DNA from 4 places in the Mesorhizobium sp. WSM4842 genome. Region 1 is predicted to be linked to each of the others. Evidence: predicted binding sites of a transcription regulator. Region 1 holds the regulator's gene; each other region holds the start of a gene.
What was found. The regulator LexA, encoded in region 1, represses DNA repair genes until DNA is damaged. The targets are predictions, from matches to a motif close to TGTTCNNNNTGTGTTCNG.
Positions count from the first base shown of each region.

Region 2: a site for LexA is predicted at 2,873-2,890, ahead of AC0NIE_RS04015 (YifB family Mg chelatase-like AAA ATPase). Genes of this name have one in related genera too.
Region 3: a site for LexA is predicted at 2,065-2,082, ahead of AC0NIE_RS29640 (PA0069 family radical SAM protein). Genes of this name have one in related genera too.
Region 4: a site for LexA is predicted at 2,615-2,632, ahead of AC0NIE_RS17850 (ATP-dependent helicase). Genes of this name have one in related genera too.

Region 1 is NZ_CM148372.1:4,378,597-4,384,557, reverse strand. Features, by position in the region: gene trpC (indole-3-glycerol phosphate synthase TrpC) at 1-33, shown strand, start outside; gene moaC (cyclic pyranopterin monophosphate synthase MoaC) at 100-594, shown strand; gene AC0NIE_RS21210 (molybdopterin molybdotransferase MoeA) at 597-1,802, shown strand; gene lexA (transcriptional repressor LexA) at 1,906-2,643, shown strand; gene AC0NIE_RS21200 (ComEC/Rec2 family competence protein) at 2,637-5,093, opposite strand; gene gltX (glutamate--tRNA ligase) at 5,196-5,961, shown strand, end outside.
Region 2 is NZ_CM148372.1:864,117-870,077, forward strand. Features, by position in the region: gene AC0NIE_RS04000 (2-dehydro-3-deoxygalactonokinase) at 1-701, opposite strand, end outside; gene AC0NIE_RS04005 (SDR family NAD(P)-dependent oxidoreductase) at 698-1,465, opposite strand; gene gshB (glutathione synthase) at 1,860-2,801, shown strand; gene AC0NIE_RS04015 (YifB family Mg chelatase-like AAA ATPase) at 2,984-4,516, shown strand; gene AC0NIE_RS04020 (malate synthase G) at 4,607-5,961, opposite strand, start outside.
Region 3 is NZ_CM148372.1:6,099,402-6,105,362, reverse strand. Features, by position in the region: gene AC0NIE_RS29645 (ribonuclease HII) at 1-680, opposite strand, end outside; gene AC0NIE_RS29640 (PA0069 family radical SAM protein) at 836-1,990, opposite strand; gene AC0NIE_RS29635 (glycosyltransferase) at 2,142-2,669, shown strand; gene AC0NIE_RS29630 (cyclase family protein) at 2,836-3,771, shown strand; gene AC0NIE_RS29625 (MBL fold metallo-hydrolase) at 3,911-4,738, shown strand; gene AC0NIE_RS29620 (phytanoyl-CoA dioxygenase family protein) at 4,996-5,961, shown strand, end outside.
Region 4 is NZ_CM148372.1:3,695,513-3,701,473, reverse strand. Features, by position in the region: gene AC0NIE_RS17860 (hypothetical protein) at 1-135, shown strand, start outside; gene AC0NIE_RS17855 (glucose/quinate/shikimate family membrane-bound PQQ-dependent dehydrogenase) at 141-2,453, opposite strand; gene AC0NIE_RS17850 (ATP-dependent helicase) at 2,673-5,339, shown strand; gene AC0NIE_RS17845 (ABC transporter permease subunit) at 5,349-5,942, opposite strand; gene AC0NIE_RS17840 (hypothetical protein) at 5,942-5,961, opposite strand, start outside.

The DNA of each region.
Region 1 (5,961 bases):
TCGGAATCGATTTTCGGAGAGCACGATGCATAGATTCAAAGTGTTAGAGCGTGCTTTGCGCGTCCAGACGGACGCACGTCGCGCTAAGGTGACCTGACGATGACGGCCGCCCTCACCCATCTTGGCGCGAAAGGCGAAGCCAATATGGTCGATGTCGGCGACAAGGCGGAGACGACGCGCACGGCAATCGCCGAAGGTCTTGTCTCGATGCGGCCCGAAACGCTGAAGATGATTCTCGACGGCGATGCCAAGAAGGGCGACGTGCTGGGCACGGCGCGCATCGCCGGCATCATGGCGGCCAAGAGGACGCATGAGCTGATCCCGCTCTGCCATCCGCTGCTGTTGACCAAGGTATCCATTGACATCGAACCGGACGCGACGCTGCCAGGCCTGAAGGTCACGGCGCTGGCCCGCGTCACCGGTAAGACCGGCGTCGAGATGGAAGCGCTGACCGCCGTCTCGGTCGCCTGCCTGACCATCTATGACATGGCCAAGGCGGTCGACCGCGCCATGGTGATCTCGGGCATCAGGCTGGCGGAAAAGACCGGCGGCAAATCCGGCGACTACAAGGCGGATGCCAAGGGGGCAGGCTAATAATGGCACTGCTTCCGGTCGCCGAGGCGCTCGAGCGCCTGCTTGAGGATGCTGCGCCCTTGCAGGCTGAAAGCGTCGCCCTGATGGACGCCGCCGACCGCGTGCTGGCGGAGCCGCTCCTGGCGCTCCGCACCCAGCCGCCGTTCAACGCGTCCGCCATGGACGGCTATGCCGTGCGGGCCGAGGATGTCGCATCCGTGCCCGCAAGACTTTCGGTGATCGGCATGGCGCCGGCCGGACGCGGCTTTGCCGGAACAGTCGGCCCGGCGCAGGCCGTGCGCATCTTCACCGGCGCGCCGCTTCCTGCAGGCGCGGACACCATCGTCATCCAGGAGAATGTCCGCGACCTCGGCGGCGGCAGCATCGAAGTGACCGCGTCGACGGTTGAAGGCCGCAACATCCGCCGCCTCGGGCTCGATTTCTCGAAGGGCGACGTCCTGCTGGAGAAAGGCCGCCCGCTTGATCCGGCGGCATTGTCGCTGGCGGCGTCGGCCAACCACCCGCAGGTCAGCGTGGTGAAACGGCCGTTGGTCGCCATCATCGCCACCGGCGACGAATTGCTGCCGCCGGGCAGCGACCTTGGCCCCGACCAGATCATCTCGTCCAATGCCTATGGCGTCGCCGCCGCGGCCCGCTCGGTCGGCGCCAGCGCGCTCGATCTCGGCATCGCCCCCGACCGCAAGGAGGCGATCGCCACGCTGGTGAAACAAGCGGTCGACGCAGGCGCCGACGTCATCGTCACGCTGGGCGGCGCCTCGGTCGGCGACCATGACCTGGTTCATGACGTGCTGACCGGTGAAGGCATGACGCTCGATTTCTGGAAAATCGCCATGCGGCCCGGCAAGCCGCTGATGTTCGGGCGGCTGGGTGACATCCGCTGCATCGGCCTGCCTGGCAATCCGGTGGCGAGCCTGGTCTGCACGCAGCTCTTTCTGACGCCGCTGCTTGCGCGGCTCGGCGGCCGCGCCTTCCGGCAGGACATGCGTCAGGCGCGGCTCGGCGCCGCCATGCCGGCCAACGATCTCAGGCAGGACTATGTACGCGCCGTGGTTAGCGAAGAAGCCGGCACGCTGCTGGCGACCCCGTTCGGCATCCAGGATTCCTCGATGCTCAAAATGCTGGCCGACGCCAACGGGCTGATCGTGCGCGAGCCGTTCGCTCCCCCAGCCGCGACGGGCGCCGCGTGCAGCGTGCTGATGCTACGCTGAACAAAACGTCAACACATTCATTAAATTTTAAACGGTTGCGGAACACAACTGGAACAGATAGTGTTTGTTCTGGGTTTGTTTTTCTGATTCTGTTGGGGTCGCGATGCTGACACGCAAACAACATGAACTGCTGATGTTCATCCACGAGCGGCTGAAGGAAAGCGGCATTCCGCCCTCGTTCGACGAGATGAAGGAAGCGCTCGACCTCGCCTCGAAGTCGGGGATCCATCGGCTGATCACTGCACTGGAGGAGCGCGGTTTCATTCGCCGCCTGCCCAACCGCGCCCGCGCGCTGGAGGTGCTGCGCCTGCCCGATTCGATCGCGCCCGGCCTCAATGCGGCGCGCAAATTCTCGCCAAGCGTCATTCAGGGCAGCCTTGGGCAGGGCAGCCTCGGACGACAGATCAAGCCGGCGCCTTCGCGCATGCCCGCAGCCGGCAATGACGACGACGTCGTTGCCACCATCTCCATACCGGTGATGGGCCGCATCGCTGCCGGTGTGCCGATCGACGCCATCCAGCACCAGACGCATTCGATTTCGGTACCACCGGACATGATCACCGGCGGCACGCACTACGCGCTGGAGGTCAAGGGTGACTCGATGATCGAGGCCGGCATTTTCGACGGCGACACGGTCATCATCCGCAACGCCGACACCGCCCAGCCTGGCGAGATCATCGTCGCCTTGGTCGACGACGAGGAAGCGACGCTGAAGCGGTTCCGCCGCAAAGGTGCCTCGATCGCACTGGAAGCCGCCAATCCGGCCTATGAGACGCGCATCTTCGGGCCGGACAGGGTCAAGGTGCAAGGCAAGCTCGTCGGACTGATCCGGCGTTACTGAACGGCAGGCTTTTTGGGTTTCTCGGCCCTGCGGTATGGCGGCAGGCCCCTCGCCTCGCGCGAAAATCTCCGCTGCTCATGCCAAGGCCTATAGGGCTGTCTGACGGCAAAACGGATTTCTGCGCGCGTCGTCGCAGATAGCGGATCGAAAAAGACGGCGGCACTGCCCATGCGAGCGAGCTGCCGTTTGGTGACGACGAGAACCAGCGGATTGCGGCAGGGATTATAATAGGCTGTGGCATCATCGATGACGATCAAATCCGCAAAGGCACAGGCTGGCCGTGCGGTTTTGCGGTCGTCGGCGAGCGCGATGATCGCGCCGGACTGGTGCCGGGCGAGGCACAGGCCGGCAGTGCAGTAGAAGGGCGCTCCCGGCGGCAGGTCGGCCGGGTCGACGATGTCGAACCGCACGTCTCCTTTTTCGAATGTCTCCGGCTCGACAATGGTCGCTGAAACCAGCGCATGTTTCCAGTTGTCGGTGGTGAATTCGTTCGAGCGCACCCGGTTGACGGCAAGTTCGCCGCCGCCGATCGGCAGCGCCACCAGATGCGCATCTTCCGAAATCAGCACGTCGGGGGTGCGCGTCTCGGAAATCGTCAGCAGGCCGGCGAGCGCAAAGGGAAGTGCCGCAAGCCGCAACCATGTCGTTGCCATCGTGGCGATGACCAGGGCGGCCGTCACCAGCAGAACCGACTGCAACGAGATCAGCCCGACGGCATCGACCGGCGACCGCTCGGAGATCCATCCCGATATTGCAATCATGGCCGTCAGCCCCTTGCCCATCATGTATAGGAAAGGGCCGTCGAAGCCGAACGGCATTGCCAAGGCGCTGACGACGGCCAGGAACATCACGACCGTGACGATCGGCATGACGGCCAGATTGGCGAACAGGCTGAGCGGCGAGACGCGCTGGAAGTGCCAGATGGCGAAGAGTGCGGTGGCGCTGCCGGCAATGATGGAGGTCATTGCGATGGTACCTGTCCCAGCGGCAAGTTTTCGCGTGACGAAAGCGATCGTTGACCGTCGCTGTGGCGGCGCGGTGGCCTTGTCGGCACGATAGTCGGACCAGCCGGCATAGGCGCCCACGAGAGCAGCGGTCGCGGCGAAGGACATCTGGAAGCTTGGGCCGACCACCTCGTGCGGCGACACGACGATGACGGCGATGGCCGAAATCGCCAGATTGCGCATGGTGAGTGCCGCCCGGTCGAACAGCACGGCGACAAGCATTACCGCCAGCATGATAAAGCTGCGTTCAGCCGCGACCACGATACCGGAAAAAATCAGATAGGCAGCGATGGAAACGAGTGCGGCAGCAGCCGCATATTTTTTGACCGGCCGGCGCGACGAAAAATCGGGAACCAGCGCAAAGGCGCCGCGCAGCAATCCCATGATGGTGCCGGCGACAAGCGCCATGTGCAGGCCGGAAATCGAGATGATGTGGTAGATGCCGGTGCGCCGCATCGATTCGTTTATCTCTTCGGGAATGCCGGCACGCACGCCGACGATCAGCGCGGCGGCAATCTCCCCCTCGGCGCCACCGATGCTGTCCCTGATATGGTCGGCGATGGTTTCACGCGCCTTTTCGATCGAGGAAGAAATGCGCGCGGCGAACGGTGCATCTTCGGAAACGACGATCTTCGGATTGCCGAGGAAAAAGCCACTGGCACCGATACCGGCGAAATAGCTGTCGAAGGAGAAGTCATAACTGTCCGGCCTAACCGGGCCAGTCGGAGGCAGAAGCCTCACATAGCCGGTTGCCACCGAGCCTGCGGTCATCTCAGCGGGAATTTTGCGTGCCGAAACCCTGACACGTTCCGGCGCATAACGCAGTGTCGGCCGGGCGGTCGACATCACGTCGATGGTCAGCCTGATCCGGCCGTTCGCCATCTGATCGAGCCTAACGACACGGCCGGTGAGCTGGGTCTGGATTTCCGAGCCGAGCATCTGCGTTCCCACGCGCCAGGTTTCAACCTTGGCGGCGAGTAGCCCGAGTGCGCACAGCAACGCTGCCATGAAGCACAGATGCGTTTTGCGCCATGAGCGTGTCACTGCCGCACACAATGCCGTGAGGACCACGACGGCAATAGGCTGCGGAAAGTCCGGTTCGACGGCAAGCGAAAAATAGACGATCACCCCGCATGCCAGAAAAACCGGCACCAGCAGAAAGGCGACGCCGCGGTCTAGTTCCAGGCCGGCTGCCGAGGCCACGCTGTTGCGGATACCGGATGGTGAAAGATGGCTAAGCTGTCGGCGGAAACGAATGACAGGCCCGGGTGTTGGAGCCGGTGTTGGCGCGGCGCGGTCCGGCGAAAGGGGCTGAATGCCCGGGTGCGACGCAGGCAGCGAAACGGGTAGCGGCTCGGCGTGGGGAACGTCGGCAAACAGCGATCGTTCGCTGACGCTTGTGGTCGCGCCCTCGCTCTTGTCCGCGCCGCGGCCTGGTCCAGCCATCGGGTCTGCCCCTTGCGCCCTTGACCTCCTATGCTACATGAACGCGCGACGCGCGAAAGTCCGCGCAATCACATCCGCTTCCTGCGCTTGCCTGAGAGTTCCATGTCCGACAAGGTCGTCACCCGTTTCGCCCCCTCGCCCACCGGCTTCCTGCATATTGGCGGCGCGCGCACGGCGCTGTTCAACTGGCTGTATGCGAAACACACCGGCGGCACGATGCTGCTGCGCATCGAGGACACCGATCGTGAGCGTTCGACCGATGCGGCAACCGCCGCCATCCTCGACGGACTCTCCTGGCTCGGCCTCACCTGGGACGGCGAGCCGGTATCGCAGTTCGAGCGCGCGCCGCGCCACCGCGTGGTCGCCGAGGAACTGGTGCGCATGGGCAAGGCCTATTACTGCTACGCTACGCCGGCTGAACTGGAAGCGATGCGTGAGAGCGCGCGGGCCAAGGGCTTGCCTCCCCGCTATGACGGCCGCTGGCGCGACCGCGACCCGTCCGAGGCGCCAGCCGGCGCCAAGGGCGCGATCCGAATCAAGGCGCCGGCCGACGGCGAGACGGTGGTGCATGATCTCGTGCAGGGCGAAGTCCGCTTCTCCAACAAGGATCTCGACGATTTCATCATCCTGCGCTCGGACGGCAATCCGACCTATATGCATGCCGTCGTCGTCGACGACCACGACATGGGCATCACCCACATCATCCGCGGCGACGATCATCTGACCAATGCCGCCCGCCAGATGGTGATCTATCGAGCCATGGGCTGGGACGTGCCGTCGATGTCGCATATCCCACTGATCCATGGCGCCGACGGCGCCAAGCTGTCGAAGCGGCACGGCGCCCTCGGCGTCGAAGCCTATCGTGCCA
Region 2 (5,961 bases), 3.5 Mb from region 1:
GGGTTCAGGTCCTGCAGCAGGCCCGCGGCGCGGATCGAGAACAGCCTCGACGTGACATCGCCGCCCTCAGCCAGCGCTTGCTCGCACCAGCGCCGGAAAAACGGATTGCCTGCTGCAACCGGCTGGGGCTGCTCGCCAAGCGAATGGCGCAGGATCGAATGCGCCGCCAGCACCGAAAACAGCTCCCCGGTCGGCCAAGTGCCAAAACCGGTAACGCCGCCGTCCTCGACCAGCACCCATTTCGAATGGGTGCCGGGCATGCAGACGAGATGGTGGCCTTTTGCCGGCAAACCGGCGCCGGCAAGCTGCGTTTCCTCGCCGCGCATGACGTCAGGCGCGTCGGCCTGGCGCTGGGCCAGGCCCGGCACGATGCGGATGTCGCGGCGCTGGCCGGGGACGCGCGCAGCACCGGCAAGGATGGCACCGATCGGCGCCGGCACGGTGACATAGGGCGCCTCGAGCCAGCCCTGGCGCGATCCGGCCATGCCGCAGACGATGACGGGCATCGCTTCCGGCGCGCCCATCGCCGCCAGATGTCCTTCGAGGACGGTCGAAAACCCGGCGGCTTGCGCGGTGATCAGCCCGTCGTCGCCGCGGCGCTCGGCAAGCACGTTTCCGGCCTCATCGACCAGCCAGACCCTGAGACGGGTCGTGCCCCAGTCGACGGCGGCCACAGAAGGCACGTTGCTCGCTGAGTTCACAGGAAGCCCCCATCGACGATCAGCATCTGTGCGGTCAGCATCCGCGAAACGTCCGACGCCAGGAACAGCACCGTGCCGACAATGTCTTCCGGCTGCATCACCTGCTTGATGCATTGCTTGGCAATATGGGCGGCGAGCGCCTGTTCGGTGACCCAGAGCTCCTTCTGCCGCTTGGTGATCACCCAGCCCGGTGCGATCGCATTGACGCGAATGCCGTCGGCGCCGAGCTCGCCGGCAAGCCCCTTGGTCAGGCCGACGATGCCGGCCTTGGCGGCGGTATAGGCCGGCATGTCGGGGTGGTTGATCAGAAACGACGTCGACGTGAAGTTGATGATCGAGCCGCCGCCGGCGCGCTTCATGCCCGGCGCTACCGCCTGGGCGGTGAAGAAATGCGGACGCAGGTTGACCGCCTGGTTGTTGTCCCAGAACTCCACGGTGACATCCTCCACCGCGTGGCGATCGTCAACTGCTGCATTGTTGATCAGCACCGTAACGTCGCCATGGGCTTCGGCCGCCTTGGCGGCTGAAGCCCGCAGCGCCTCGATGTCGCGTATGTCCGTCTTGAGATAGAGGGGCCGCCGGCCAAGATCCTTCTCGATGCGGTCGGCCAGCGCCAGGCTCGGGCCATCGGCGATGTCGATGAAGGCGACCTTCGCTCCCTGGCGGGCAAAACCCTCGGTCAGCGCCGCGCCGATGCCGGAACCGCCGCCGGTGATCAGCACCGAAGCACCTTCAAGGTCGGCAAAGCGCGCCGATGGCATCATCTTTTTCTCCCTGCGCATGGCCCCGAAAATCGGTTTCGATTTTCGGAAAGGATCATGCGCAAAATCAAAGTGCTACAGCGTCCTTTGAGCGTCCAAAAGGACGCGCGGCGCTGTAGGCTCAGTCGGCGCGCATCCTAGCCAGCCCGGTCGGGGGAGCAAGGGAGAAAAACGGATTCCGGAGGCTTATGTCAGACAAAAAGACGATCACGCCCCACTACGCGTCCTCGCAGCGCGGCCAACCCACGAAGGCATCGAGCGCACACACAGCCTCGCTTTGTCTGCAACTGACCGACACACGCCCAGCTTGCAGCAGGCAATCCTCAAATGTCGCGATTGGCAGATGACCGGCGAGGTTGTACAGGCAAACAGCCATACGATCCGCCGGAGATCCGCCATGCCTCTGAAAATCGCCGTCCAGATGGACCACATCTCCACCGTCTCGATTGCCGGCGACACGTCTTTCGCGCTGTCGCTGGAAGCGCAGCGGCGCGGCCATCAGCTCTTCCATTATACGCCCGATCGACTGTTGCTGCGCGGCGGCAAGGTGTTTGCCCGCATCGAGGCAATGCAGGTCCGCGATGAGAAGGGCAATCACTATTCGCTCGGCGAAGAAGTCCGCACCGACCTGTCGGAGATGGACGTCATCCTGCTCAGGCAGGATCCGCCGTTCGACATGAACTACATCACCTCCACGCATATCCTTGAGCGCATCCATCCCCGGACGCTGGTGGTCAACGACCCGGCCTGGGTGCGCAACAGCCCGGAAAAGATCTTCGTCACCGAATTTCCCGACCTGATGCCGGAAACGCTGATCACCAAGGACCCGCTGGAGGTCGCCGCCTTCCGCAAGGAGTTCGGCGACATCATCGTCAAGCCGCTCTACGGCAATGGCGGCGCCGGCATCTTCCACCTGCACGAGGCCGACCGCAACCTTGCCTCGCTGCTCGAGATGTTCGGGCAGTTGTTCCGCGAGCCTTACATCGTGCAGCGCTATCTCAAGGAGGTGCGCGCCGGCGACAAGCGCATCATCCTGATCGACGGTGAGCCGGTCGGCGCCATCAACCGGGTGCCGGCCGAGACTGATTCACGCTCCAACATGCATGTCGGCGGCCGCGCCGAAAAAACCGAATTGACGGAGCGCGAACGCGAGATCTGCGCCCGCATCGGCCCGTCGCTGAAAGAGCGCGGCTTTATCCTCGTCGGCATCGACGTGATCGGCGACTACATGACCGAGATCAACGTGACGTCGCCGACCGGCGTGCGCGAAGTGCAGCGTTTTGGTGGCGCCGATATTGCGAGCCTGTTCTGGGATGCGGTCGAGGACAAACGCAAGTAAGGGCACGCTTTGCGGAACAGTGTTTTTCCGACCCGTTAGCGCCGCGACGCCATCAGATTGTAGCGTCCAATTGTTCCCGTAATGTTCTTGCCTTCGCGTGAAATCTGTGGTTGTTTCTGGTAAAACGCCGTTCGCGGCATGATCGCATGGGCTTCGGGCAAGCCCATGTCCGGGGACAAAAAATGGTGGCAAGGGTTCGCACGGTCGCTTTCCAAGGCATTGAGGCCGTGCCGGTCGACGTGCAGGTGATGATCGCGCCGGGCAAGGTCAACATGCACATCGTCGGCCTCGGCGACAAGGCGGTGGCCGAAAGCCGCGAGCGGGTTCAGGCAGCGCTGCATGCGTCGGGCCTGTCGATGCCGTCCAAGAAGGTCACGGTTAACCTGGCGCCGGCTGACCTGCCCAAGGAAGGCAGCCATTACGATTTGCCGATCGCGCTCGGCCTGATGGCAGCATTGGGCGCCATTCCAGGCGACATGCTGTCCGGCTATGTCGTGCTTGGCGAGCTGTCGCTCGACGGCACCATCGCCGCGGTGGCCGGCGCGCTGCCGGCGGCGATCGGCGCCAATGCCGAAGGCAAGGGCCTGATCTGTCCTTTCGCCTGCGGCCCGGAAGCGGCGTGGGCCGGCAAGGATTTCGACATCCTGGCGCCACGCAGCCTGATCGCCATCGCCAATCATTTTCGCGGCACGCAGGTGCTGTCGCGGCCGGAAGCCGGCATCCATGCCTCGGCGCGCGACCTGCCGGATCTCGCCGACATCAAGGGCCAGGAGACCGCCAAGCGAGCACTGGAAGTGGCGGCAGCCGGCGGCCACAATCTGCTGATGGTCGGACCGCCGGGATCGGGAAAATCGATGCTGGCGCAGCGGCTGCCGTCGATCCTGCCGCCGCTGGCGCCGAGGGAATTGCTCGAAGTCTCGATGATCGCATCAGTGGCAGGCGAACTCGGCGAGGGAAAACTGACCGACCGGCGGCCGTTCCGAGCGCCGCACCATTCGGCCTCGATGGCGGCGATGGTCGGCGGCGGCCTGCGCGTGCGGCCGGGCGAGGCCTCGCTTGCCCATCACGGCGTGCTGTTCCTCGACGAGTTTCCCGAATTCTCGCCGCAGGCGCTCGATGCGCTGCGCCAGCCGCTGGAGACCGGCGATTGCATGATCGCTCGCGCCAACCATCGCGTCACCTATCCGGCGCGCATCCAGCTGGTCGCGGCGATGAATCCGTGCCGCTGCGGCATGGCCGGCGAGCCGGGCTATCGCTGCCTGCGCGGCGACCGTTGCCGCACCGACTACCAGGCGCGCATTTCCGGCCCGCTGCTCGACCGCATCGATCTCCGGATCGAGGTGCCGGCGGTCTCGGCCAGCGATCTGATCCGGCCGGACCGGGCGGAGAAAAGTGCCGCGGTGGCATTGCGCGTGGCACGCGCCCGGACGATCCAGCGCGAGCGTTTCGAACGGCTCGGCGCGACCTCCGCCACCACCAACGCGCATTGCTCGCCCTCGGTCATCGAGGAGATCGCGATGCCGGATGCATCAGGCCTGTCGCTGCTCAGGGACGCCAGCGAAAAACTCGGCTTTTCCGCGCGGGCCTATCATCGAGTGCTGAAAGTGGCGCGAACGCTGGCCGATCTCGAGGCCAGCGAGACGGTCGGCCGCATCCATCTGGCCGAGGCGATTTCCTACCGCATGAGCTCGGAGCGGATGGCGCAGGCGGCGTGACGTTTCCCTCCCCCTTGAGGGGTGGGGGACGCCGAGCCTACCTCACCCGCCTCTTTAAAGGTTGCGCATCGTGCTTCCTGAACCTTCGGGTCAGGCCGATGCACGTGCCTTCAGCTCAAGCCGCCGCGCGTGCAGCACCGGTTCGGTGTAGCCGTTGGGCTGGACGCGGCCCTTGAAGACGAGATCGCAGGCGGCGAGGAAGGCGATCGACTTGTCGAAGTCCGGCGCCATCGGCCGGTAGAGCGGATCGCCTGCGTTCTGGCGGTCGACGACGCCAGCCATGCGCTTCATCGTCTCCATCACCTGGTGGGGGGTGCAGACGCCATGATGCAGCCAGTTGGCGATGTGCTGCGAGGAGATGCGCAGCGTGGCACGGTCCTCCATCAGGCCGATGTCATTGATGTCAGGCACTTTCGAGCAGCCGACGCCCTGGTCGATCCAGCGCACGACATAGCCCAGAATGCCTTGCGAGTTGTTGTCGAGTTCCTTCTGGACCTCCTCCGGCGACCAGTTCGGCCGCACCGCAACCGGCACCGACAGGATGTCGTCGAGCTTTGCCTTCGGCCGGCTCTTCAGCGCCGCCTGCACAGCCTGGACATTGACCTTGTGATAGTGGGTGGCGTGCAACGTCGCCGCCGTCGGCGACGGCACCCAGGCGGTGTTGGCGCCGGCCTTGGGGTGGGCGATCTTCTCCGCCAGCATCGCCGCCATCAGATCGGGCATCGCCCACATGCCCTTGCCGATCTGGGCGTGGCCGGCCAGTCCGCATTCCAGCCCGGCGTCGACGTTCCAGGCCTCATAGGCGGCAATCCAGGCGGCCTGCTTCATGTCGCCCTTGCGGATCATCGGGCCGGCTTCCATCGAGGTGTGGATCTCGTCGCCGGTGCGGTCAAGGAAACCGGTGTTGATGAAGACGACGCGGTCTTTGGCGGCGCGGATCGCCTCTTTGAGGTTGACGGTGGTGCGCCGCTCCTCGTCCATGATGCCCATCTTGATGGTATTTTTCGCCATGCCGAGCAGCGCTTCGACGCGGTCAAAGATCTCGACGGCGAAAGCGACTTCCTCCGGCCCGTGCATCTTGGGTTTTACGACGTACATCGAGCCGGCGCGGGAATTGGCGCGTCGTCCATTCGGCCCAACATCGTGCAGCGCGATCAGCGCCGTCATCGCTGCGTCCATGATACCTTCCGGCACCTCGTTGCCGTCGCGGTCTGTTATCGCCGGATTGGTCATGAGGTGACCGACGTTGCGGATCAGCATCAGCGAGCGGCCTGGCAGCGTCAGCGCGCCGCCATCGGGCGCCGTGTACGATCGGTCGGGATTGAGTTTTCGTGTAAACGTCCTGCCGCCCTTGGTGATCTCCTCGGCAAGGTCGCCCTTCATCAGGCCGACCCAGTTGCGGTAGACCACGACCTTGTCCTGCGCATCGACCGCCGCGACCGAAT
Region 3 (5,961 bases), 1.7 Mb from region 1:
AAACTCTCTTCGTCCTGCACCTCGGTTCCGCCAAGCCGGAACGGTGCGAAGGACGCGCGGTGCAGCCGCGCCACCGGTCCATGCACCTCGATCGCGGCACGGTGGCGGACCGTGGCGTAGCCCATATGGAGTTCGAAACCGTAATGCGCGTGATGGCCGCCGCAGCCGCACATCATGCGGTCGCGCATCACCTTGGCGACGATCGACGCGGCGGCGATCGACTGCGAGCGCTGGTCGCCCTTGATCAGCGCTCTGCCTTCGCATGGCAGTCCGGGCGGCACGTCGCGTCCGTCGACCAGGGCCAGCTTTGGCTGCACCGAGAGCCCGACCAAAGCGCGACGCATCGCCTCGAGGCTTGCCCTGAGAATATTGCTGCCATCGATGCCTTCCGCGCCGACCGAAGCCATCGACACGCCAAGAGCGGAGCCGAGGATTTTCAGGAACAGCGCCTCGCGCTGCAGATGGCTGAGGCGCTTGGAATCGTCGAGGCCGTCGGGAATGTTGGCGGGATCGAGCACCACCGCTGCCGCCACGACCGGCCCGGCGAGCGGGCCACGGCCTGCCTCGTCCATTCCCGCCACCGGCCATAGGCCTTCGGCCATCGCCTTCGCCTCGAAGGAGAAATCGGGTCTCTCAACGATTTCGAAGAGAAGCGGAGAATCAGAACGCGCGCGAGCCATGTTGCGGCGAGGTTCGCATCGGCTCCGATTCTCCGCAAGCCCCTCCGGGTCGGGTGAGGCACCGGACCCGGAGGGCACCGTCTGCAAGCCCGGGGACAAGGACAGGCCGGACGGGATTTTTCATGTGCCGCCGGCAGCGGCGGCACACGATGTCTTCACAGCAGCATCAGTTGCTCGGTTGCCTTGGCCGCCGCAACGAACTGGTCGGTCCTGAGCGACCGCCGCTCGGCGTTAAGGCCAAGCCGTTTGGCGGCGATCTCGAAGCGCCGGCCGATCTGCCAGGCATAGGGGCCGGCGCCTTTCATGCGCTTGCCCCAATCCGAATCGTAATCCTTGCCGTCACGCATCGAGCGGATCAGTGACATGACGTGACGGTAGCGGTCCGGATAATGGCGCAGCAGCCAATCCTTGAAGATCGGCGCGACCTCCAGCGGCAGGCGCAGCACGACATAGCCGGCCTCGCGCGCTCCTGCTGCACGTGCCGAATCGAGAATGCGTTCCATCTCCTGATCGGTCAGGCCGGGGATGATCGGAGCGACCATGACTGAGGCCGGAATGCCGGCGTCCGAAAGCTGCCTGATCGCCTCCAGTCGCTTGGTCGGCGTCGACGCGCGTGGCTCCATCGTTCTGGCCAGCATCCGGTCGAGCGTCGTCACCGACAGCGCCACCTTGGCCAGACCGCGTTCGGCCATGCGCGACAGAATGTCGATGTCGCGCGTCACCAGCGCGGATTTGGTGACGATGCCGACCGGATGGCCGCGCGCCTCCAGCACTTCGAGGATCTCGCGCATGATCCGGTACTGCTTCTCGATCGGCTGATAGGGATCGGTGTTGGTGCCGATGGCGATGATGCGCGGCTGGTAGCCGTCCTTCGACAGTTCCTTGTCGAGTAGCCGCGCCGCATCCGGCTTGGCGAACAGCCTCGATTCGAAATCCAGCCCCGGCGACAGGCCCATGAAGCTGTGCGTCGGCCGCGCGAAGCAATAGACGCAGCCATGCTCACAGCCGCGATAGGGGTTGATCGAGCGGTCGAAGGAAATGTCGGGCGATTCGTTACGGGTGATGATGGTGCGCGGCTTTTCGACCCGCACCTCGGTCTTGAAGGGCGGCAGCTCCTCGAGCGAGTTCCAGCCATCATCGAACACATGCCGGCTGACCGGTTCGAACCGGCCGGACGGGTTGATGCCGGCGGACCGGCCGCGATTGCGGTCCGGACGGATTCGGACGCCACTCTGCTCGAGCATTGCATTGGCCATCTCGGCCCTTCCAGCCCCGAAGGCGGCAATGTCGGCACGTACGATCTGTTCCATTTTTGCCCTCTGCCAGGGACTGTCGGCTGGCTGTCGAATCGCTCTGTTCATGAAAATAATCCTATTTTATCCAACAGAACAAATCAAGAACATTTTTGCGATGCGACGCAAAAACTGGCACTGCGCCCCGCATTCCGCTATTCGGCTAACGATGCTTAGCGTTCTCATCCAGACCCTGAATGACGAAGAGAGACTTGCCCGCACGCTTGCCTCGCTGATCGGCGGCGCGGTCGAGGGCGTGGTGCGCGATGTCATCGTCTGCGACACCGGCTCGACCGACCAGACGCACCGCGTTGCCGAACATGCCGGCTGCCTTTATGTGGCGAGCGGCGGCATTGCTGCCGGCATCAGGCAGGCCAAGGGCGACTGGCTGCTGCTGCTGGAGCCGGGGGCGCGGTTGGCGGAAGGCTGGATCGACGAGGTCGTCGCCCACACGGCCCGGCAAACCATGCCGGCGCGGTTTTCGCGGGCGCGCGGCAGTCGCGTGCCGTTCCTGTCGCGGGTGTTTTCGGGAAACCGGGCACTGGCCGAAGGGCTGGTGATCAGCAAGCGTCAGGCCGCGGCCTTATCGAAAAACGCCCGCAGCGCCGAAGCCATCGCGCGCGGCCTTGCGACCAAGAGGCTCGACGCCGAGATCTGGGTGGCGCCGGCGAAGCGACGGTCGTCACTCTCCCCATAGCGGGCGAGGGAACGTCGCGTCCTTCGCTAGGATGAGGCGGCGCGCAAGCCGTGGGCGGAAAGCGGCATGATGGAATCCGCATTGGCGCGACTCCTGGGAGGAATGCATATGCTTGTCGTCCTGCGGGAAACTCGCGATACTCGGTGACATTTCGGGGAGATCGCAGATGAATGTATCCAAATTCGTTCGTATCGCCATGCTTGGAGCCGCTTGGTCAGTGCCGGCGATCGCCTTGGCGCAGGAATCGTCCCTTTGGTCGATTTATGAGAACACGCTCAAATCGGCCAAGTACATCGATCTGACCCACGCCTTCGAGCCGGTGCAGCCTGTTTGGCCGGGCTTCGCCAATGCCAAGTTCAAACCGGCTGTCGCCGGTCGGGATATCGAGGGCTACGTCAAGGCCGGCGAAGAGTTCACCTACGACAAGCATGGGTTCGTTGCGACCGCCTACGAGTTGACGACGGACCAATATGGCACGCAGCTCGATCCACCCTCCCATTGGAATCCACTCGGTGCAACGATCAGCGACCTGCCGGCCACTTATGCGGTGCGGCCGCTCGTCGTGATCGACATCAGCGGCAAGGTGCAGACTGACGAAGGCTATCACCTCCAGGTCGCCGACATCGAAGAGTGGGAAAAGGAGCACGGCCGCGTACCGGAGGGTTCGGTCGTCTTCGTGCGTTCGGATTGGTACAAGAAATGGTCCGATGCCGCCCGCTTCAACCAGAAGCCGTTTCCAGGCGTCAGTTTGGACGCGCTGAAGTTCCTGCATCTGGAGCGGAAGATTCTGTTTCATGGTCATGAGCCGCTCGACACCGACACCACGCCCAATCTCGAAGGCGAACATTGGCTGCTTCACAACGATTTCACCCAGGCAGAAGGCGTTGCAAACCTCGACAAAGTGCCGGAGGCCGGGGCGTTGGTTACAATCGGCTTTGCCAAGCCGCTCGGCGGGTCGGGCGGATATGCGCGTTACATCGCTATTGCACCCGCCGATTGGACAGAGGGCGTTTCGGTCACCGAAGCGCCTGGTGCCCCGCTTTTCCGGCAAAAGGCGCCGCTCAAGCGCGACGAGAACGGCGTCTTCCGTCCGACGCCCTGATCGCTGGCGGTATCAACCGGGCGCCGGGCAGACGTTCAGCTCCTCCGGCGCTCGCGAAAACGTGACTGTCCCGACGATAGCCATCATAGTTGCTGGCGCTATCGTGGCATGAGCGCCAGTCCTGCCACGGGAGGCAGTCATGCTCCGCCTATCTGCCGCCGTTCTGCTAATACTGGCTTTCTGGCCGCTCGCCGCTTCGGCCCAGGCAGAGCCGCCGCCGTCGAGATGCGTTGCGATCGCCGAAGCGCTGCCGTCGGCCACCTATGCCAGCTTCACAGCGCCAAAGGCGCAGACGCCTCCGCTGGCCGAGGCTTTCGTCGACGGCGACGTTACGATCACCTATGCCGGCCATTCGACCTACATCATCGAGACGCCCGCCGGCGTCAGGATCGCCACCGACTTTTCCGGCGTTTACGGCGCTGACCCGCTGCCGCGCGTGGTGACCATGAACAAGGCGCACCGCACCCATTATTCGGACCATCCGGATCCCGCCATTGAGTATGTGCTGCGCGGCTGGAATCCGGACGGCGGTCCGGCGCGGCACGCCCTTGTCGTGGACGATGTCTACATCCGCAACGTGCCGACGGATATCCGCAATGGCGGCGACCTCGGCAAGGACGGCAATTCCATCTTCATTTTCGAAGTGGCGGGGCTCTGCATCGGCCATCTCGGCCATCTGCACCACCGGCTGGAAGACGCGCATTACGGCGCCATCGGCCGGCTCGACATCCTTATGGTGCCTATCGACGGCGGCATGACGCTGTCGCTCGACCGGATGACCGAAATCACCGCGCGGCTCTATTCCTCGATGATCCTGCCGATGCATCGCCATGCGACTCCGATCAGCGAATTCACAGGTAGGATGGGCGACGATTTCGCAGTGGAATTCCTGTCCGGCCAGTCGCTGACGGTTTCGCTGAAGACCCTGCCAGACCGGCCGACGATCGTCATTCTCGACGGGGTTTGAATCGCTTCGTCGCGATCTTCTCCACGTGCGCAACCTCTTCGTTCCACCTCGCTCGAAACACTCGCTGTCGCGAAATCAACGAGCCTTAATGCTCCGTCAAGCTTGCCGGAAAGTTTGCGACAGCTCCTTTCATTGTGCATTGCACAAAATCTAACCGGGGCTTACCATTCCTTTGATGCGGGCGGATGGGTTTGGGTAACGCCTGAGCGGTGAGCGGCCGACGCTTCGTCGACGCGCCCTTATAGCTGAGGATCCTGATGACCCTTTCAAGTCCTGACCAATCCGGTGCTGCAAGCCTCGAGTCGATCGCCCGAAACGGCAGCCTGCTGCGCCGCATTGCGGTGCGGATTCCGACCTATCTGTCGGACCTTCGCGAAAATCCGGCATGGCTGCCGATGTTTATGCTGGCGCGCACCATGCCGGCGCGGCGGTTGCATTGGCGTGGCGCAAAACCGGTTCGACCCACACAAAAAGACCAGGAGACGATGTTCGCTGGCGTCGATCGTGACGCGGTGGTCGGCGCGCTCCGCTCGGACGGCCTCTTTTCCGGGCTTGCCCTGCCGTCGTCGATCCACGAGGAAATCGCCAGCTTTGCGCAGCGCACGCCTTGCTTCGGCAATTTCGACCGTCGCCTGGAGTTCCTGCCGGCCGAACATGCCGAGGCCGAGAAGCACTTCGGCCGTCCCTTGCTCAGCGGCCATTTTTTCGAGCGGGTTCTCGACTGCAACGCTGCGCTTACGGTACAGCGCGACCCGCTGCTTCTCGACATCGCAGCCCATTATCTCGGCAGCCAGGCGAAGCTGATCACCACGCGCGTCTGGTGGAGCTTTCCGACGAGCTCCGTCTCCGACGCCGAGAAGAACCTGGCGTCGCTTGGCAAATACCACTTCGATCTCGACGATTGGCGGATGCTGAAATTCTTCTTCTATCTCAATCCGGTCGATGCCGAGACCGGTCCGCATGTCTATGTTCGCGGCAGCCATAATCGCCGCATCCTCAAGCATCAGATGACGCTTCTTGTCGGCCACCCCGCGGAAGAGGTTCTGAGTGTCTACGGCGCGCAGAGCCCGATTATGCTGACCGGCGAGGCAGGTTTGGGCTTTGTCGAGGATCCCTTCGGCTTCCACATGGGCACCGTGCCGACGCGCAAACCGCGGCTGATGATGGAAGTCGGCTTCGGCGTTTCGCCGCCCTCGCGTCGGCGGTTCCACGGCGAGCCGGTT
Region 4 (5,961 bases), 680 kb from region 1:
GTAAGCGCATTCGTGCTTGCCGGCGCCGCGCTGCTGGCGCTGCGGTCAGCCGCCTTGGCGGCCAGGCGATCGACGGTCAAGGTCCGCAGCAACCGGCGCCGGCCTGCCGGCAGCCGCTCGAAAACCAACGACTGAACGCCCTATTTCGGCAGCGTATAGGCCATCACGTAATCCCCCGGCTTGGTACCGACCGAGCCATGGCCGCCGGCGACGATGACCACGAACTGACGACCGTCGGCGACCGTGTAGGTCATCGGCGTCGACTGCCCGCCGGCCGGCAGCCGGGTCTGCCAGAGCTGCCTGCCGGTCGTCAGATCATAAGCGCGGAAAAAGTCGTCGACCGCAGCACCAAGGAAGGCGACGCCGCCGGCGGTGATCATCGGCCCGCCAATGCCCGGCACGCCGACCTTGAACGGCAGTGGCAGCGGCGTCATGTCGTAGACGGTGCCGTTGCGGTGTTTGTAGACGATCTTGCCGGTCCTGAGATCGACGCCCGCGACATAGCCCCAGGGCGGCGCTTGGCAGGGAATGCCGAGCGGCGACAGAAACGGCTTCAATATCACTGCGTAAGGCGCACCGTCATTGCGATTTAGGCCCTGTTCGCTGCCCTTGGTATCGCCCGGCGGCGGCACGTCCGCGCGCGGGACCAGCCTGGAGATGAATGCCAGGTATGTCGGCATGCCGAACATCACCTGCCGGACCGGATCGACGGCGACGCCGCCCCAGTTGAATGTGCCGAAATTGCCGGGATAGATCAGCGAGCCTTGCAGCGACGGCGGCGTATAGCGGCCCTCGTAGCGCAGTTTCAGGAATTCGATCCGGCAGGCCAGCTGGTCAAACATGGTGATGCCCCACATGTCGGCCCCGGTCAGCGGCTCCGGATTGAAACTCAGATCCGAAGCCGGCTGCGTCGGCGAGGTGTGGTCGCCCTCGATCGCGCCGCCCGGCGCCGGTACTTCGTTGACCGGGACGATCGGCTCGCCGCTGCGCCGGTCGAGTACATAGAGGTCGCCCTGCTTGGTCGGCCCGACCAGCCCCGGCACCACGCCGCCAGCCGTGGTGATGTCGACCAGCGTCGGCTGCGCAGGCACGTCCATGTCCCACAGATCGTGATGCACGGTCTGCCGCACCCAGCGCAATTGGCCGGTGTTGAGATCGAGCGCGGTGATCGAGGAGGAGAATTTCTCGACATTGGCGCTGCGCCCCATACCGAGCTGGTCCGGCGTCTGATTGCCGAGCGGCACATAGAGCAAGCCGAGCTTCTCGTCGGCGCTCGCTGTCGACCACATGTTGGGAGAGTTGTGGGTATAGGTCTGACCCGGCGCCAGTGACGTCGTCTGGTCCGGATTGCCGGAATCCCAGTTCCAAATCAGGGCGCCGGTGTCGACGTCGAAGGCACGGATGACGCCGGACGGCTCCTGCGTTGAATAATTGTCGTTGACCGCGCCGCCGACGATGATCTTGTTGGCGACGATCAGCGGCGCCGAGGTCGAATAATAATAGCCCGGCTTCGGATATGGCATGTTGGCAAGCAGGTTCAGCGTGCCGCCTTCGGCAAATGTGGGACAGACCTGGCCATTCGCGGCGTCGAGCGCGATCAGCCTAGCGTCGGATGTCGGCAGATAGATGCGTGCCGCACAGGGCTGGCCGGCGGCGATTTTGGCATCGGCATAATAGGACACGCCGCGGCAGGTCTGGTGCTGGCGGTCCTTGTCCAACTTGATCTTGGGATCGAAGCGCCATTTCTCCTTGCCGCTGGCGGCATCGATCGCAATGGCGAAATTGTGCGGCGTGCAAATGTAGAGCGTGTCGGCAACCTTCAGCGGCGTCACCTGATAGGTCGTCTCACTGATATCGTCGGGCCCTTTCACATCGCCGGTGCGATAGGTCCAGGCCGGCTGCAGATTGGCAACGTTTTCGGGGGTGATCTGGTCGAGCGGCGAATAGCGCTGGCCATACGTCGTGCGACCGTAATAGTACCATTCGCCGGCTGGCACATTGCCGCCGCGATCGGCGGTCGGCGTCACCTTGTCGGTGTTGAGTTCGCCGGCAATATCCTTTGGATCGGTCGTCATCGAATAGCCGGCGACGCCGATCGACGCCAGCACGGCGAGGATCAGCGGCGCGCGACCATCGGGACCGGTGAGCCCGCCCCGCGCCCACGGTGTCAGCAGCCACAACGCGATAAGCACGATAATGCCGCCGCGCGGACCGAGCTCCCACCAGTCGAAGCCGGTTTCCCAGACCGCCCAGCAAAGCGTGCCGATGACGATCGCCGCGTACAGCCACAGCGCCATGGATTTGCGCCTGTAGAGCAGCCAGGCAGCGACGAGGAAGGCTATGCCGGCAATGACGTAATACCAACTGCCGCCTAGCGAAGCTAACCAGATGCCGCCGCCGCCGAGTACCAGGCCGATAAGGAAAAGGATGAGGGAGGTGATGACGACAGCCAAAACGATGCTCCTTCGACTGGTGCGCGCTTCGCACGCGTCAATGGGCAACCCGGCATTGCGTTCCTGCCCCGAGCACAACTTTCTCCGGCCCGCCATGGCTGTCAAGCAGGCTGGCGCTATAGGTGGTGTTCTACCGGATTTGTAACTCCCCCGCCTGGATTGAGAACAAAACGGAGACACTTCTGGCCTTTCGCTGCCGAATCACTACATTCGGGGACAATGTCCGGCTTTTCGGAAGACATGCCCTTTTTTGACGAACCGAATGCGCGGCCCACGGCCCCGTCCGGCATTGCCGCGCGCGCCATGGCTGCCCGCAGCGGCCACACCAATGCGCCCGACTATCTGAACGGGCTCAACCCCGAACAGCGGCTGGCGGTGGAAACCACCGAGGGTCCGGTTCTGGTGCTGGCCGGCGCCGGCACCGGCAAGACGCGTGTCTTGACCACCCGCATCGCTCACATCCTCGCCACGAAGAGAGCCTTCCCGTCGCAGATCCTCGCCGTCACCTTCACCAACAAGGCCGCGCGCGAAATGAAGCAGCGCATTGGCCTGCTGATCGGCGACGGCAATGTCGAAGGCATGCCGTGGCTCGGCACCTTCCACTCGATTGGAGTGAAGCTGCTGCGCCGCCACGCCGAGCTTGCCGGGCTCAAATCCGACTTCACCATTCTCGACACCGACGACGTCGTGCGCCTGATCAAGCAGCTCATCCAGGCCGAAGGGCTGGACGACAAGCGCTGGCCGGCCAGGCAGTTCGCCCAGATGATCGACGGCTGGAAGAACAAGGGGCTTGGCCCTGCCGACATTCCCGAGGGCGACGCCCGCGCCTTCGCCAACGGCAAGGGCCGTGAGCTCTACAAGGCCTATCAGGAGCGGCTGAAGACGCTGAACGCCTGCGACTTCGGCGACCTCCTGTGCCACCCGATCCGCATCTTCCGCGACAATCCGGACGTGCTGAAGGAGTACCACAAGCGCTTCAAATACATTCTCGTCGACGAGTACCAGGACACCAACACCGCCCAATACATGTGGCTGCGCCTGCTGGCCCAGCGGCCGGACGCCGGACGCACTTCTACGTCGACAGGTTTGCGAACGGCCGAAGGCCGCAAGCCCGACCGGGCGTCCGAGCCGTTGCGAGGCCCCCGCGGAGGGCCCGCGCCGCCAGGCGCGGAACAGCCCGTGAGCGAAAGCAAAGTCAACATTTGCTGCGTCGGCGACGACGATCAATCCATCTATGGCTGGCGCGGGGCCGAGGTCGACAACATCCTGCGCTTCGACAAGGATTTCCCCGGCGCCGCGATCATCCGGCTGGAGCGCAACTACCGCTCCACCGCGCACATCCTCGGCACCGCCTCCCATCTCATCGCCCACAATGAAGGCCGCTTCGGCAAGACGCTGTTCACCGAAAAAGTCGCCGAGGACGACGAGAAGGTGCATGTCCATGCCGCCTGGGATTCCGAGGAAGAGGCCCGCGCCGTTGGCGAAACCATCGAAGCCTACCAGCGGCAGAAGCACAATCTCAACGATATGGCCATTCTTGTCCGCGCCTCCTTCCAGATGCGCGAATTCGAGGATCGTTTCGTCACCCTCGGCCTCAACTATCGCGTCATCGGCGGCCCGCGCTTCTACGAGCGCCTCGAAATCCGCGATGCGCTGGCCTTCTTCCGCGTCGTTGCGCAAGGTGCCGACGATCTCGCCTTCGAGCGCATCGTCAACGTGCCGAAGCGCGGGCTGGGCGAAGCCACCATCCGCCAGATCCACGACACCGCCAGGACGCTCCGCATTCCGATGCTGGAGGCTGCGGAAAAACTCGCCGAGAGCGACGAACTGAAGCCGAAGCCGCGCGCAGCATTGCGCGAAGTCGCCGCCAATTTCGAGCGCTGGCAGAAAGCGTTGGAGACCACGCCGCACACCGAGCTGGCCGAGACCATCCTGGAAGAGAGCGGCTACACCGACATGTGGAAGAACGACCGCTCGGCGGAAGCTCCCGGCCGGCTGGAAAACCTCAAAGAACTGATCCGCTCCATGGAGGAGTACGAATCGCTGCGCTCGTTCCTCGAACATGTCGCGTTGGTGATGGACGCCGAGCAGAACGCCGAGCTCGACGCCGTCAACATCATGACGCTGCATTCGGCCAAGGGCCTGGAATTCGAGACGGTTTTTCTCCCTGGTTGGGAGGAAGGTCTTTTTCCACACCAGCGCGCGCTCGACGAGGGCGGCCGCTCCGGGCTGGAGGAAGAACGGCGGTTGGCCTATGTCGGCCTGACCCGCGCCAAGAAGAACCTGCATTTGTGGTTCGTCTCCAACCGCCGCATCCACGGCCTGTGGCAATCGACCATCCCGTCGCGCTTCCTTGATGAACTGCCGGAGGCCCATGTCGAGGTCGCCGAGAGCGGCAACTCCTATGGCGGTTACGGCAATGCCTATGGCGGCGGCTCCTTCGCCTCCGGACGGGGCGGCCAGGGGGCAGGACGGCAGAATCCTTACGGCGCTTCGCGCTTCGACAATGTCGGCACCGAGAAATCCGGCGCCTTCTCCAGCACCTATGCGACGCCGGGCTGGCAGCGCGCGCAACAGAACCGCACCGAAGCGACCGACCGCAACTGGGGCTCGCGCTCCGGCCACCAGGTCGAGCGCATCGGCTATGGCGAGACCGACAGTGGCTATGGCGCCGGCCGCACCTCGATCAAAGGCCGCACCATCGACGGCGAACTGGTCGCCAAATCTGTTGCCGACACGCCATCCCCCTTCAATGTCGGCGACCGAGTCTTCCACCAGAAATTCGGCAACGGCAACATTGCTGCCATCGACGGCAACAAGCTGACCATCGATTTCGACAAGGCCGGCCAGAAACGCGTGCTGGACGGGTTTGTCAGCGGGGTGTGAGTATCCCCCTCACCGATACCGCGCCTGGTTCCATTTGTGGCCGAGCAGCGACAGGATGATGATCAGCCCGTTGAAGAACTGGACATAGAAACCGCTCAGGCCTGCCGCGACGACGCCGGTCTGGATGAACGACACGGTGACGGCGCCGATGGCGCCGCCGACCACGGTACCGACGCCGCCCCAGGTCGGCGTGCCGCCAACGAACACCGATGCCAGCACCGGCAGCAAATAGCCGTCGCCAGCCGTCGGCCACCAGGTGAAGTTGATCATCACCGAGAAGGTGCCGGCGATCGCCGCCCCGATGCCGACGAAGACGAACACTTTCACCCGCACGCGCTTGACGTCGATGCCCATCTGTTGGGCGCTGTCGGGATTGTCGCCGACCACCTTCACCTGCGCGCCGAAGCGATGCCTGTTGTAGAGCAGCGCCGACAGCACGACGAAGCCGATGGCCCAGAAGATCTGCACCGGGATGCCGTAGAGTTGGCTGGAGAAGATCTTGTAGGCCCAACTGTCGGCAAGGCTGGTCAGCGCCGTCGACTTGCCCTCGTTGATAATCTGGATCAGGCCGCGCAGCAGGAAATTCATGCCGAGCGTGGCGATCAGCGACGACAGCCCGCCG